Regions from separate parts of the Blastococcus goldschmidtiae genome, predicted to be linked through region 1. Evidence: riboswitches for the same ligand, from Rfam matches in the RefSeq annotation. Region 1 holds a riboswitch; the other holds the start of a gene.
What was found. A riboswitch is a leader RNA that binds a small molecule or an ion and turns the genes downstream of it on or off. The one in region 1 is predicted to bind cyclic di-AMP.
Positions count from the first base shown of each region.

Region 2: linked by a shared signal. The riboswitch ahead of RM425_RS06770 (LysM peptidoglycan-binding domain-containing protein) and the one ahead of RM425_RS09475 (LysM peptidoglycan-binding domain-containing protein) in region 1 are both predicted to bind cyclic di-AMP.

Region 1 is NZ_JAVREI010000005.1:38,509-46,109, forward strand. Features, by position in the region: gene RM425_RS09460 (metal ABC transporter substrate-binding protein) at 173-1,195, shown strand; gene RM425_RS09465 (metal ABC transporter ATP-binding protein) at 1,207-1,974, shown strand; gene RM425_RS09470 (metal ABC transporter permease) at 1,974-2,846, shown strand; cyclic di-AMP (ydaO/yuaA leader) riboswitch at 3,574-3,722, shown strand; gene RM425_RS09475 (LysM peptidoglycan-binding domain-containing protein) at 3,787-4,653, shown strand; gene RM425_RS09480 (hypothetical protein) at 4,970-5,248, shown strand; gene RM425_RS09485 (RNA polymerase sigma factor) at 5,743-6,321, shown strand; gene RM425_RS09490 (hypothetical protein) at 6,311-7,456, shown strand.
Region 2 is NZ_JAVREI010000002.1:423,531-431,131, reverse strand. Features, by position in the region: gene RM425_RS06790 (four-helix bundle copper-binding protein) at 353-760, shown strand; gene RM425_RS06785 (hypothetical protein) at 883-1,176, opposite strand; gene RM425_RS06780 (FAD-dependent oxidoreductase) at 1,885-2,388, shown strand; gene lysA (diaminopimelate decarboxylase) at 2,312-3,625, shown strand; gene RM425_RS06770 (LysM peptidoglycan-binding domain-containing protein) at 4,122-4,955, opposite strand; cyclic di-AMP (ydaO/yuaA leader) riboswitch at 5,037-5,212, opposite strand; partial or broken gene RM425_RS06765 (IS3 family transposase) at 5,509-6,396, opposite strand; gene RM425_RS06760 (DUF305 domain-containing protein) at 6,596-7,198, opposite strand; gene RM425_RS21630 (DUF6153 family protein) at 7,280-7,601, opposite strand, start outside.

The DNA of each region.
Region 1 (7,601 bases):
CCACACACGGTCAGCTCGGGCGGCCTGTCCCGACCTGTCGCCGATCTGTGCAGCAGTTCCCGATTCGACCCAGGGCCTGCTCGGGGTCGCGGCCCAGTAGGTCACGCTTTGGGGGAGTCCTTGTTGCAACCGCGTTGCAACAAGCGCTGTTGGTTCATAGCCTCGCGCCGTGATGAGCACCGTGCGCGGGCCCGGCTTCCTGGCTCCGACTGTCATGGCTGTCGTGAGCTGCCTGCTCGTAGCCGGCTGCAGTGCCGACGGCGGTACGTCCTCTTTCGACGGGGATGGACGACTGCAGGTGGTCACCACGGTCGCTCCGATCACGTCGATCGTCGCCGGCATCGCCGGTGACCGCGCCGAGATCATCGGGTTGGTTCCAGAGGGAACGAATTCACACACCTTCGACCCCCCGCCGAGTGCGGCAGTGGTGCTCTCCGAGGCCGATCTCGTCTTCATCAACGGACTGAAATTGGAGGAACCGACGAAGGACCTGGCCGAGGCCAACATGGCCGACGGCGCGACACTGGTGGAGGTCGGGACGCAGGTGCTGCCGGAGAGCGAGTACATCTACGACTTCTCCTTCCCGCGGGAGGAGGGGAAGCCGAATCCGCACCTCTGGACCGACCCCACGTGGGCGATCCGATATGCCGCTGTGGTGCGGGATGCCCTCAGCGACGCGGATCCGGACGGCGAGGATGTCTATCAGCGCAACTACGAGGCGTTCGACGCCCAGGCCACTGAGCTCTCCGACGCACTGCGGGCCGACCAGGAGTCGGTTCCGGCGGACAGTAGGGAGCTGCTGACCTACCACGACGCCTATGCCTACTTCGCCGAGACCTATGGGTGGGAAGTCATCGGAGCGATTCAGCCTGAGAGTTTCGAGGACCCCACGCCGCGGGAGGTCGCGGCGCTGATCGACCAGGTGCGGGCCGAGGACGTTTCGGTCATCTTCGGCTCGGAGGTGTTCCCCTCTGCCGTACTCGAGGAGATCGGCCGCGCCACCAGCGCCCGGTACGAGGACACCCTGCGCGACGACGACCTGCCCGGGGAGCCTGGCGACCCCGAGCACTCCTGGACGGGCCTCATGCGCTACAACTACGTCACCATGATCAACGGCCTCGGTGGCGAGGCGTCCCTGCTCGCTGCCCTGGACACCACTCCCGCGGTCCGCGACGACGCCACGTACCCGCAGTGAACCTCGAGCAGGTGACCATCGATTACCTGGTCCGAATCCAGGGCGCCACATTCGGCTACGACGCCAGCCCGGTCCTCGAAGACGTCAGTCTCACCATTCCCCCCGGTGCCTTCATCGGTGTGGTCGGGCCCTCGGGCTCGGGCAAGACTTCCCTGCTGCGACTTCTGACCGGTACGGCCACACCGCAGCGGGGCACCATCACCCGTCGTCGAGGCCTCGCTGTGGCCTACGTGCCGCAGTTGGAAACCGTGAACTGGAACTTTCCCGTCACCGTCGCCGAGTGTGTGCTGATGGCCCGTACCGGGCGGACCCTCCCGTGGTCGACCCGCCAGGAGCGGGCCGAGGTCCACCGAGTTCTGGGCCGCCTCGGCATCGAGGGGCTGGCCGGACGGCACATCCGCGAATTGTCCGGCGGGCAGCAGCAACGGATGTTCATCGCCCGGGCCCTGTTGCGCCGCCCGCAGTTGCTGCTCATGGACGAACCGACCACGGGGGTGGACCTCACGAGTCGGCACGACATGCTCCACCTGCTCGGCGAGCTCAACGCCGAAGGCGTCGCCATCCTCCTGACCACTCACGACCTCAACGGCGTGGCCGCCCATCTACCTCGACTCGTCGCACTGAATCGAACCGTCCTCGCCGTGGGATCACCGCGTGAGGTCATCACCGGCCCCGTCCTCGAGCGGACGTTCGGCGCCCCGGTGGAGGTGCTCGAGCATCTCGGCATGCCCGTGGTCCTCGACCGCTACGACGCCGCCGATCACCGCGCCAGCGCCTGATGGAGACGCTTCTAGCGCCATTCGCCTACGCCTTCTTCATCAAGGGCCTCGGCGTCGCCACCCTCGCCGGCGGCCTGTGCGGCCTCCTCGGCGTCTACATCACCCTGCGCGGCATGAGCTACATCGGCCATGGCCTGTCCCACGCGATCTTCGGGGGGTTTGCGGCCAGCTCCATCATCAGCATCAACTACTACCTCGGCGCCGGGGTGTGGGGCCTGGCCTCCGCGCTGGCCATCAACAAGGTCACCCGCAGCCGGCGAATCGGCGCCGACGCGGCGATCGGCGTCATCACCACCTCGTCGTTCGCCCTCGGCGTGGCGCTGCTGTCGCACTACGGCAGCAGAGGACCTTCGTTCGACGCCGCGCTGTTCGGCAGCATCATCGGAGTCTCGGCCGAAGACGTTCTGGCCCTCGCCGGCATCACGACATTCGCCGTCGCAGTCATCTTCCTCAACTACCGCGCCCTGCTGTTCGCCACCTTCGACCCCGAGGTCGCCGACGTCAGCGGCGTACGTGTCGCCCGGACTGATGCCCTGCTCATGCTCGTACTCTCACTGGCGATCCTCGCCACCCTTACGGTCATCGGGGTCACCCTTGTGGCGGCCACCCTGGTGATCCCCGCCGTCGTAGCCAGGATGCTCACCAACCGCTTCTCCCGCATGCTCTGGCTGTCCACAGTCATCGGCGCTGGATGCGGCTTCGTCGGAATGAACCTCAGCTACCACCTCGACGTGCCTTCCGGGACGATGATCGTCCTCACCGGCGCCGTCGTCTTCACTGCCGTTCTGTCGCTCACCGGCGGGCGTCGATTGGCGCGCACGGCACGGTCGGACAACCGCACCGATCCCACACCCGTCGTCGCTCCGACCTGAACCGCGCCGGGTCTGGTGGAGGCACTGACTCCACGGAAGGGTGGCGCAGTGCCAGCACCGAAGAAGTATCCCGACGTGCTGCGTGAGCGGGCCGTGCGGATGGTGTTCGAGATCCGCGAGCAGACCGGGTAGCGCAAGGGCGGGATGTGCCCCGGGTCGCCGAGCAGCTGGGATCATTCCCGGGCCTCGGCGATCAGGCATCGCAGTCGGGCTCCGGGTAACCGGGCGGAGCGACTGCGACGACAGGCGACCGCCGATCGGCCTCGCCCGCGGGCTGCTGTGCTCAATGCGGGCCACCAGCTGGGGTCCCTTGGACGGGCTGCGCGTCGGTCTCGATCGGCTGCGACCGGGCGCATGCGGTCCGGGTGAGCCCGCAGCGCCTCGGCCACGTCCACCAATCCAGGTGCCGCCCTTCTCCGGGGAGCACGTCGACGAAGACCGGGGCCCGCACCTAGGGCCGACCGCCGGCTACGGCGCCGCGATACCTACCGGCTGCTCGCCATCAACCAGAGGTGGGACTTCCCAGACCGGCTATCCCCGGAAGAAGTGGTCGGCCGGAGCTGACAAGTACACGCGGTGCAGGCTCCCGGTGACGCGTTGTTCATCCTCGCGGGCGAGCCAGGGAAAACTGGCTCGGGGGTTGCTGCCTGCGTCGGGGGTCTGCCTACCGTGCTGAGGTTCGCCGAGCGGTGGACCCGGATGACGGCACCGCCCAACCTGCCCACCGTCACCGGTCCTGTCGAAAGCGACGGGCAGGCGCGGGGGACCCACCTCGTAGGACTAGGCCTTCGGGCCTTGGGGTGAAGCCGCATGATGCGGCCGGGCAACTCTCGCCCGAACCCGACAGCTAACCCCGTAGGCGGCGAGAGGGTCATCACCCATGTCCAAGCGCTACAAGGGGCGGCATCGCCGTCCGACCCGCAACCCTGTCGTGGCGGCCGTGGCACGACCCGCCGTGGTCGTCGCGGCAGCAGCGGCCGTCTCCGTTGGGATGATCGCCCCCGCCCAGGCCCACTCCGGGGACCACACAGTTCGCTCCGGCGACACCCTCGGCGAGCTCGCGGCCAGCCACGGCACCTCGTGGCGATCGATCCACGCCGACAACCGAGACACGATCGGGTCCGACCCGAACGTCTTGCGCATCGGTCAGGTGCTCAGCATCGGCGGCTTCGGCCCGACGCCGTCAGCGGCCAGCGGCTCGGGTGCGTACACCGTGCGGGCGGGAGACACGCTCAGCAGGATCGCCGCCCGCCACGGCACCAGTTGGCAGCAGCTGCACGCCCTCAACCGAGAGGCGATCGGCGCGAACCCGAACGTCCTGCGCGTCGGTCAGCGGCTCGTCCTCAGCGGAGAGGCGGTCCCGGCAGCCGCGCCGCGCGCGGCTTCCGAGCGCGCCAGCCGAGGGGTGGATCGGTCTGCCATCGCCCCGGCCCCGGCCCCGGCCCCGGCCCCGGCCCCGGCCCACAGAGCGGCTGCTCCCTCCAGCGCCTACGGGGCGTGGGATCCGCACGTCCGGCCCGGCGTCCAGGAGATCGCCGAGCGGTTCGGCGTCTCCACGGTCGTCACCCGCCCCGGGCACACCCCCACCCAGGGCCGCGCGGCTGACTTCATGGTCTACTCCGATCGGGCCAAGGGCGACGCCGTCGCCCAGTTCGTGATCGACAACGCGGCGCGACTCGGCGTCGAGAGCGTGATCTGGCGGCAGCGGATCGCCGGTCCGTGGACCGGCTGGGCGTGGCGTGCGATGGAAGACCGTGGATCCGCCACGGCCAACCACATGGATCACCCCCACGTGGCGTTCCGGTGAGCCGGGTAACCGACTGAACGCGGTGGTCCGCTGAGCTCAGGACCGACGACAAGCGGCCCCTGCCCTAAGGTTCGGTGGGGCAGGGGGCGCTGTCGACGGGCCGCCCGACGCTCGGGCACGCCGCCGCAGCCATGGCCCCTGGCCTGTCTCGGTGGAGATCAGTCCCTCGCCGTGCTGGTCGTGGATCGCGCGCTCGACGCGGCGTGCCAGCAGTCCTGTGCACGCACCACCGAGGGCGGTGACCGCGCAGAGGTAACCCACGGAGGTCGTCGACACGCTCCGGTCAGCGTGTTGACGGACTGCCTACGGTCGCGGGATGAAGCCCGGCACGACGTACAGCGTGACGCTGTCTGGATACGACCTGATGACGTTGGGGGCGGGGTTGAAGGCCTACCTGCGGGCATTCGCAGAGCACCGGGAGCTCGACGGAGGCGCCACGCACCCGGACGACGAGTGGCAGCGGCTGCAACGGCACGTCGGAGAGCTCATCTGGCGTCTCGAGGACGCGGGAGCCGAGTCCGGCACCCTTGTGATCCACAGTGACGAGGCTGTCGAACCGCGAGGTGAGGAGCAGTCGGACGGCGGAGCCGACTGACCTACAGCGACATCGCATGCGTCATCGATGGCGGGCCGCCGCCGACGGGGTCGTGGGCCCTCCCGCTGCAGCGCGGCGCCGCCCGGCGACGGCGGCGCGCTCCCGGTCGGGCGGGGGCCGCTCGAGCAGGCCGGTCGACGTAGGCGATGCCGGCGCCGACGACGTCCCCTGCCTGGGAGAAGATTGGCGTTGAGGTCGCTGGGACGGGCCCCTCGGCAGGCACTCTCTAGGCACCCGATGCTCCCGCAACCAGCCATCACGAGCGGTCGCAGCCAACGCCCCACGGTGCCTCTGACCTGCATATTCAAGGCGAGCCAACGGCAGCAAGCGGCCCAGGATCACATCGCAGGGTTACTGGTTCACGTCCAGTCGGGGGAGCAACTCGAGGCCCTTGACCCGCATCCGCCGGTCGAGGCCCTCCGTCGTTCCTGCCGCGCCCATCCGGCACGCCGACGCCGTAACGCTCGACCGTGTGCCGGACATGTAGGTGTGTGATGGCGATGCAGGGCCGACCGGCGCCCACTCCCGACCACCCGCCCCCGTCCTCCACTTCGCTCCTCGAGGACGCCTACCGCACGAACGGCTCCGCCGTGCTCGGCTATGCGCTTCGCCGGACGGCGTCGCGCGAGGACGCCCTCGACGTCGTGGCCGAGACCTTCGCCACCGCCTGGCGGCGCCGGGACGACGTGCCGGTCGACGCCGACGAGATCCGTCCCTGGCTCTTCGGCATCGCACGGCGGTGCCTGGCCAACACCGTGCGGGGTACCCGACGTGCTGCCCGGCTGGGTGAGCGCCTGGCCGCGGCCTTCGGTGAGACAGGCGCCTGCATCCCAGACCCTGCCGGCCGCCACGACGAGGACGGACGCCTGCACGAGGCGCTGGAGCTGCTCACGCCCGATGACCGTGAGCTGATGACGCTCATCGCGTGGGAGTCGCTCACTCCTGCCGAGGCGGCCGAGGTGCTCGGCATCCCTGCAGGAACCGTTCGTGTCCGGCTCCACCGCGCCCGCACCCGGCTGCGTGCCGCACTGTCCACGTCCGACCGTGACCAGGAGGCCTCCCGTGATGTCTGACCAGGAGCTGGACGCCCGGCTCGCCGCGGCGGTAGGCGTCCGGGACGAAGCACTCCCGTCCCTGCCCGAGAGCTTCCTCGACCTGCTCCGGAACGAAAGCTCGGAGGACCTCCCGCGGACCCTCGAGGGGCTGTTCCGTGACGAGCCCGCCTCCGTGGTGGCCGCCCGCCAGCTGGCGGAGGACGCCCGGAGCGGTCGACGGGCCAGCTTTCGCGCACGGCGCCGGACGCTCGTCCGCCTGGGCGCCGGGGTTCTCGCCCTCGCTGCTGCCTGGGTGGTCGCCATCGCCGTCGCCTCGTCCGATCGCCCAGCTGCGCCAGGCGGCCGGACGGAGCTGCCGAGCGGCACTGTTCCTGGCGCGATCGACCTCGTCGCGGCCGAGGTGGTCACCTTTCCCCTGACCGTCGAGGCGCCCCCGCCCGGTGTGAGGCCGATGTTCAGCCGCTGGGGCGGGGTTCCCCTTTTCGGTGACCAGCCGTTGGTCCACGCCGCCGACTACACCTCCGACAGCGGCGACCGCGTGCTGGTGGTCCTGTACCCGGAGGATCCACGAGGCATGGACGACGTCGGGCTCGGCGACCAGCCCTCGGGGACGGTTCCGGTCGGTGCCGCCGAGGCTGAGGTCCTGCGCGGTGACGGGTCGATCGACCTCCTGTGGGAACGGCCCGATGGCCTGTGGGTCGCGGTCTCGGGCGAAGGTGCCTACAGCAGCACGTCGGCGTTGCTCCCCGTGGCGGCGTCGATCGTCGACCGGCCGCAGTCCCTGGACCTGCAGTTCGGGCTCGCGCCGGCCGGCTGGAAGGTCGGCGGCTACGAGGAGAGCCGCAGCATCGACCTGGTCAGCGCGACGCAGCCTGACGAACTGCTCCGACTGAGCCTGTGGGCTTTCGGCGGCGACGAGGCGCTCGACGGTGCTCTGGAGGGCCTCACCTTCGCCGACGGCCCGGAACCGGTCACCATCCAGGGCGGCGCGGGCCGCATGGCACTCGGGGACGGGGGCGACGGCTCGTGCGCGTGCTGGTACGTCGTCGGCCAGCTACCCGGCGCGGACCGGTTGTTCCTGCTGCTGGGGAGCGACGGTCTGAGTCGCGAGCAGATGCTGGCGATGGCCGAGCAGGTGACGTTCACCCCCTGAGGCGGCCGACGTGAAAGGCAGTGCACGGGTGCCCCCGAGCGGTCATCGACTGCTCGGGGGCACCGCTCTGGCGGTGCCGCCGTCGCACCTGCCGCCGAGTGGATCCGGCCGCTCCCCGGCACCGTTCGAAGACGCGGACCAGCTG
Region 2 (7,601 bases), on a different contig from region 1:
TACCCCGCGAGCGGCGGCCCGAAGCCAGCCCTCGGAGTCCGCGCACCAGGGCGGGCAGTCCCACCTGCCGGTCACGTGATCACCCCTCCGAGGGTCGGCACGCCGATCCCTGCCGAATCGTTGCCGCCGTCGACGAGGGCCGCGGACTCAGCGATCGGCTGAGCAACCGGTCCTTCCAGCGTGGACCGCTCGCCGTCGTGGCCCCGCGTACGGGACCGCCGCCTCCTACTCATGGACTCGTGCAGAGGAAGAGTGGCGAAAGTCGTTATCCGTACGGATGAGCGGGTAGCGCTTCCATGGCCGGCGTTCCTCGGTGGACAGGCCACCTGCACCGGCACCCGGAGGAGCCACCATGAGTGTTACCGCCCAGATGCTGGAGTCCTACCCGAAGGACCTCGGCGGTGTCGATCGTCAGAAGCTTCAGGAGTGCATCGAGGCTTGCTTCGAGTGCGCCCAGGCCTGCACCGCCTGCGCCGACGCATGCCTGAGTGAGGACATGGTCGCGGAGCTCACCAAGTGCATCCGCAGCAACCTCGACTGCGCCGACATCTGCGACGCCACCGGCCGCGTGCTTTCCCGGCACACCGGCTACGACGCCAATCTCACGCGCGCGGTTCTGGAGGCGTGTGCCGCTGCGTGCAAGGTCTGTGGGGACGAGTGCACCGAGCACGCGGAGATGCACGCGCACTGCCGGGTGTGCGCAGAATCCTGCCGCCGATGCGAGCAGGCCTGCCGGGATCTCATCGCCTCTCTCGGCTAACGCGTCGTCGCAACGCCCCAACTGCGGTCCGCACGGGCGCCCGGCACGAGACCTCGGCCGCCGGGCGTCCCGCGCCGACCGTCTTTCCCGAAATCCTCGCCCCGGCAGCGCCGCCAGGAGGGTCACAGCACTCGCACGTTCGTGGTGTGCAACTCGCCGTCAACGTCCTCCCGCGTCGCGCGGAGTCGTACACCGCGAGGGCCGGCGGTGGCCAGGGCCGACACGACCTGCCGTGTGGCCTCCATGTCCAGCGGAACCAGCAGGTTGTCATCTGCCACCAGGCCGTAGCCGCTCTCCACGCAGTGGCCCATCAACGCGCACTCTGTGGTGTGCTCCGCGGCGCGAGAGGTGTACTCCTGCTGCGGATACCGCCGCAGGCAGGCGAGGTCCACCACGTATCCCTCAGTGATCTCCATGAACGTCATCTCCTCTGATATCCGGGTCGCACAGCGTGCGCGACGCGGAGACATCTCATCCGGCCGCCATGGGTGTACCTCCGAACCGACCCAGGCGCCTTTCGACGCCGTGACGTTTGACCGGCGTCCCTCTCTGGCGGTCGCCACTGGCCAGCTACCCGGAGCCGATCGTGCCCTCTGGAGACGTGCACAAGGGCCCAGCACAAAAAGTCCCCCTGCACTGCCCCTCCCCGGACCAGGCCGGCTCGCGGGGACGGTGCTGCCTATCCCCCGGCCATCACCACGTCGAACCCATGATAGTTCGGTGTAGCAGCGGTCTCGGGACGCCCGGTCGGGTAGATGCCGCAGGCCCGGGTCAGCGCGAGCAGGTCGGAACTACGTCATCAATCGAAAGGAACGCGCACCATGCCAGTCGCTGAAGGCCGTCACGTCTCACCGTGGGTAGACACCACGCCGGTTTTGGATCTGGGGTCGACCGAGCCGCGTCCACTGGCCGCGGATGTCATGGTCCTCGGTCGGAGGATCGTCGGTGTCACCACCGCTTTACGCCTCCAGCGTGCCGGCCGTCGTGTAGCCGTCGTCTCGGCCGAGCCGATCGGTCGATCGGTCGATCGGTGACCACCCACTCCACGGTGAAGGTCACCAACGGCCACGGAGCCCCGTACTCGAAGATCGAGCAGACACGGGGCCTCGACGCTGCAGCCGCCTATGCGGAGGCGAATGTGGCCGGGCTGCAAGAGATCCTCGGTCTCATCGAGACCCTCGGCATCGACTGCATGCTCGAGCACGGTCACCCGCACGTCGTCTACACCGAGGACGACGCCAAGGTGGCGGAAATCGAGAAGGAGGGCGAGGTCGGTCGCCGAACGCATCGGGTTCCCGGTGACCATGTCGCGCGAGGCCCCGTTGCCGTTCGAGGTCGCCGCAGCACTGCACTTCCAGTACCAGGCGCACTTTCACCCTGGCCGATACCTCGCCGGACTGGCCGAGGCGTTCGTCCGCCGAGGCGGCGTCGTTGTCGAGGGCGTGTGGGGCCGGGACGTGGACGAGGACGGCGGGATGTGCCACGTCGAGACGACGGCTGGAGGCATGTCGGCGGGTTACGTCGTCGTGGCCACCCGCTCCTGCATGACGCATGCCGACCGAGAATGCTGCACCGGCGCTGATGGAGGACGCGATGACACGACGACCGGGAACGCTGACCGCTCCTGACGGGATGGACGGCGCGACGATCGCCGCCGTCGCCGAGCGGTACGGGACACCGGTGTGGATCTACGACGCCGGGCGCATCCGCACGCAGATCAACCTACTTCGGCAGTTCGACACCATCCGTTTCGCGCAGAAGGCCTCGTCGAACCTTCACATCCTGAGGTTGATGCGGAAAGAGGCAGTCATGGTTGACGCCGTGTCGGCCGGTGAGATCGAGCGGGCGCTGGCAGCCGGGTACACCCCTGGTGGGGATGAGGATCCGATCGTCTTCACCGCAGACGTGCTCGATCGGCAAACGCTCCAGCGGGTTGCCGATCTGGGTGTCCCGGTGAACGTTGGGTCGCCGCAGATGGTCGAGCAGCTCGGAGAGATCTCCCCCGGGCATCCCGTGTGGATACGAGTCAATCCCGGCTTCGGTCACGGGCACAGTCAGAAGACGAACACCGGCGGCCCGGCGAGTAAGCACGGTATCTGGCATGAGGACCTGACCGACGTCGTGGAGTCCGTCGATCGTCACGGTCTCGACCTGATCGGCCTGCACATGCACATCGGTTCAGGGGTGGACTACGGGCACCTCGAGCGGGTGTGCGAATCGATGGTCCGAGATGCCAAGAGGATCGACCACGACATCCGCGCGATCTCCGCGGGAGGTGGCCTCACCGTCAGAGAAACAGTTGCCGATCCGATCGTGGATACGGATCGGTACTTCCGGCTCTGGGACGACGCGCGCCATGAACTGACCGCCCACCTGGGGCACCACGTGCGACTGGAGATCGAACCCGGGCGCTTTCTCGTCGCGAACTCCGGAGTGCTCGTCGCCGAGGTCCGCGCGTTCAAGCGGATGGGGTCGAACCGATTCGTCCTCTTGGACGCCGGCTTCAACGATCTCATCCGGCCTGCCCTGTATGGCAGCAGTCACGGCACCGAGGTCATCACCCGGGAGGGAGACAGGCGTGACGGGGACGTGTCGGCCACAGTGCTGGCCGGCCCCCTGTGCGAGTCAGGAGACGTCTTCACCCAGAGTCCGGACGGCGTCGTCGAGCACGCACCACTGCCGGCCGTCGTGGTCGGCGACCTCGTCGTCTTCATGAACACCGGGGCGTACGGAGCCAGCATGTCGTCGAATTACAACTCACGTCCACTTGCACCCGAGGTGCTCATCGATGGAGGCGCCGTGCGTCTGATCCGTCGACGGCAGACGATCGACGACCTCTTGGCCTTGGAGGACGTGGCCGAATGAGCCAGGTCGGATGCAGAACGCCAAAGAGCAGTGACTTGACTCTGAGAGCGGCGCGGGTATGGGGGCGACATATCATCACTGCTCACTCATAGGGGGCCCTCCGCCGGCACCCGACAGGAACCGAGAGTTTCGCGGAGCTCATGCGAATCCGCAGACCAGGGATATCCCACCGTCGGGACTGGTTCGGGCCCCAGGCTGGCGGTCGACATCGGCCGACCGACGAGCTACGCACGCGGGGGCGTGACTCGGCTGGCGTCCGCTGTCTGGACACATCAGTCGCAGTTGCGCCGGCTCCACACAGAAGACTTTGTGAGGCGGGAGTCGGTGGGTCAGTGGGTCATGTCCACCGGGGCAGCCAGGGACCACAGCCGCGGCGGCGTGCCCGAACGTCGGGCCGCCCGTAGACAGCGCCCCCTGCCCCACCGAACAGCGGGGCAGGGGACGCTTGTCGTCGGTCCGGGCTTAACGGACCACCGCGGTCAGTCGGTTACCCGGCTCACCGGAACGCCACGTGGGGGTGATCCATGTGGTTGGCCGTGGCGGATCCGCGGTCTTCCATTGCGCGCCACGCCCAACCGGTCCACGGACCGGCAATCCGCTGCCGCCAGATCACGCTCTCGACTCCGAGCCGAGCCGCGTTGTCGATCACGTACTGGGCGACGGCGTCTCCCTTGGCCCGGTCGGTGTAGACCATGAAGTCAGCCGCGCGGCCCTGGGTGGGGGTGTGCCCGGGGCGGGTGAGGACTGTCGAGATGCCGAACCGATCGGCGATCTCCTGGACGGCGGGTCGGACGTGCGGATCCCACGCCCCGTAGGCGCTCGAAGGCGCAGCCGCTGCATACGTCGGCGCGGGGGCTGGGGCCGGGGCGGGCCTGTCCGAGCCACGGCTGGCGCGCTCTGGAACGGCACGCGGCGCGGCGGCCGGGGAGGCTTGCCCGCTGAGGAGGAGGCGCTGACCGACGCGCAGGACGTTCGGGTTCGCGCCGACGACCTCCCGGTTGAGGGCGTGCAGCTGCTGCCAGGTGGTGCCGTGCCGGGCAGCGATCCTGTTGAGCGTGTCTCCCGCGCGTACGGTGTACGCGCTCGAGCCGCTGGCCGCTGACGGCGTCGAGCCGGAGCCGCCGGTGGTGAGCACCTGACCGATGCGCAGGAGGTTCGGGTTGGACCCGATCGTGTCGCGGTTGTCCGCGTAGATCGTTCGCCACGAGGTGCCGTGGCTGGCCGCGAGTCCGCCGAGGGTGTCGCCGGAGCGAACCGTGTGGTCCCCGGAGTGAGCCTGAGCGGGGGCGATCATCCCGACGGAGACGGCCGCTGCTGCCGCGACGACCACGGCGGGTCGTGCCACGGCCGCCACGACAGGGTTGCGGGTAGGGCGGCGGTGCCGCCCGACGTAGCGCTTAGACATAGGTGGTGAGCCTCTCGCCGCCTACGGAGTTAGCTGTCGGGTTCCGGCGAGAGCTGCCCGGCCGCATCACACGGCTTCACCCCAAGACCTGAAGGCCTAGTCATGCGAGGTGGGTCCCCCGCCCTGCCCGTCGTTTTCAACAGGACCGGTGTGACGGCGGGCAGGTTCGGCGGTGCCATCATCCGGGTCCACCGCTCGGCGAACCTCAGCACGGTATGCAGACTCCGGATGAGGGCAGCAACCCCCGGGTCGACTTTCCCCGCTGCGCCCGCGAGGATGAACTATGCGTCATAGGAGCCTGCACCGCGTGTGATTGTCAGCTCGGTCAACCACTGCTTGACGGCGGACTCCCAGGTGTCTTCCCTGACCGCTTCAGACGCGGAGCCGCACGACCTCGAGTTGACGCCGCAGAACGCCGCCGGTGTATCCGACGCCGATCGGGACTGCTGCAGCTTCGGTTGACGGTGGTTGGGAGTGATCATGCCGCGATAGCGGCTTGAGTGGTGAAGGCGAGTTCGAACTCGACCGGGGTGAGCTTGCCAGTGCGCGTTGCCGACGGCGGCGGTTGTAGGTGTGCTCGGTCCAGAACACGATCGCGGCGTGCAGCTCGGCGCGGGTGCGCCAGCGGCGGCGGTCCAGGACGTTCTTCTGCAGCAGCGCGTGCCATGACTCCATCGCAGCGTTGTCACCTGCCGAAGCAACTCGCCCCATCGAACCTTGCAGGCCTGCGGCGGTCAGGACCGCCTGGAATGATCTTGCTCGAAATTGCGATCCGCGGTCGCTGTGAACCACGACCACACCGCCGGGCCGACGTCGGGCCACTGCCGTGCGCAGTGCGGTGACGGCCAGCTGGGCGGTCATCCGCTCGTCGATCGCGCAGCCGACGATGCGGTTGCTGAACAGGTCCTTGACCGCGCAGCAGTACAGCTTGCCTTCCGCGGTGGGGTGCTCGGTGATGTCGGTCAGCCACACCCGGTCCGGGGCGGGCGCGGTGAAGTTCCGCTGCACGTGGTCGTCGTGCACCGCCGGGCCGGGGCTCTTGCCCGCCACCCCTTGCGCACCGTGGTCGACCAGAGCTTCTGCGCCGAGCACAGCCGCCAGATCCGCCGCTCACCGGCGACCAGGCCAACGCCGGCGACTTCGTCGGCGACGAACCGGTAGCCGAATTCCGGGTCATCGCCGTGGGCGTCGATGAGGGCGTTGGTGAGGTAGGCGTCGGCGAGGTCGCGCTGGCTGACCGGGCTGGTCTGCCACTTGTAGAAGGCTGCGTGGAGAAGCCGAGCACCCGGCAGGTCACCGCGACGGGGATCTTCTCGGCGAGCTCTTGGACCAGCGGGTACGTCATTTTGGGAGGCTGCCCCCGGGTCGTCGGTCGTCATCGGCCGATCGACAACCAATGGCAGTCGGCGGCCGGTGGCCCGGTCACACCGGTGGGCGGTCGCTGTTCGACCGCATCATCGGCGCCCGCTGTGTCGGCTCAACGATGGAGCCTCTCGGAGGCGGGAATATAAGGGTGATCAGGCACCTGGTGCTGCCGATCAGTGACCGGCAGCACCAGGTGGAGATCAGCCGCCGAGCTCTACGAGTAGTGCCTCCATCTCGGCGATCTCCTGCATCTGCGTCTCGCTGATCAGCTGCGCCAGCTCCAGCGCTTCAGTGTCCCGTCCATCCTTGAGCTCCGTCTGTGCCATCTGCACAGCACCCATGTGGTGCTCGATCATGGACTGCAGCCACATCCGGTCGAATTCGGGACCCGCGACGGGCATCTCCTCCATGTCCATGTCCATGTCGTTGGAACCGTGGTCCATGCCACCCATGCCATCGGACTCGAGCGGCTCACCCCACTCCTCGAGCCATCCGGTCAACAGATCGATCTCCGGGTCCTGCCCGGCCTCGATGCGGTTGGCCAAGTCGACGACGCGGGGATCAGTGGCTCGCTCCGCGGCGACATCTGACATGCTGAGGGCCCCCTCGTGGTGCGGGATCATGCCCTGCGCGAAGGCGACGTCAGCATCGTTGAACGTCGCTTCCTCGGTCGCAGAACTCTCCGCCCCGGGGCTGCTGCCGGCGGAGGAGCCACCGGAGCTGCCCGAGCAACCGGTCAGGATGATCGTGCCGGCGATGAGTCCGCCGGTCAGCTGGACGAGTCGTGCTGTGGTGCGGGTCATTGCAGTCTCCTGTTGGTTGCGGTGCCGGCGTGCCGTTCGACCCCTCCGACGCCTTGGTCGGCGGGGTCCAGATCGGTCGGCCTAGATCCGCAGGAGACACAGCGACGCTAGTTCCGGTGGTCGTGGAGGCCTCAACCAACCCATCGGCGGTCGTAGCCCGCGTTCGACGGCGCACCGGGCCGACGAAGCAAGGCGCCGCCCTCGACCCGTTGCCCGAAGAGCGAGGAACCCAGCCAGAAAGACCGCGAGACACAGGGACCACGCGTGGTTGGCGAGGTCATGATCCGGTGCATCACCCGGCGTCGGAATCCCGGCTACTGCCGCCAAACGCTGGATGGGGGCGGCCACGGAGGAACCGCTGAGCGAAGACTCCGGGCTGAACGCGGCCGATGCTGCGGATGGG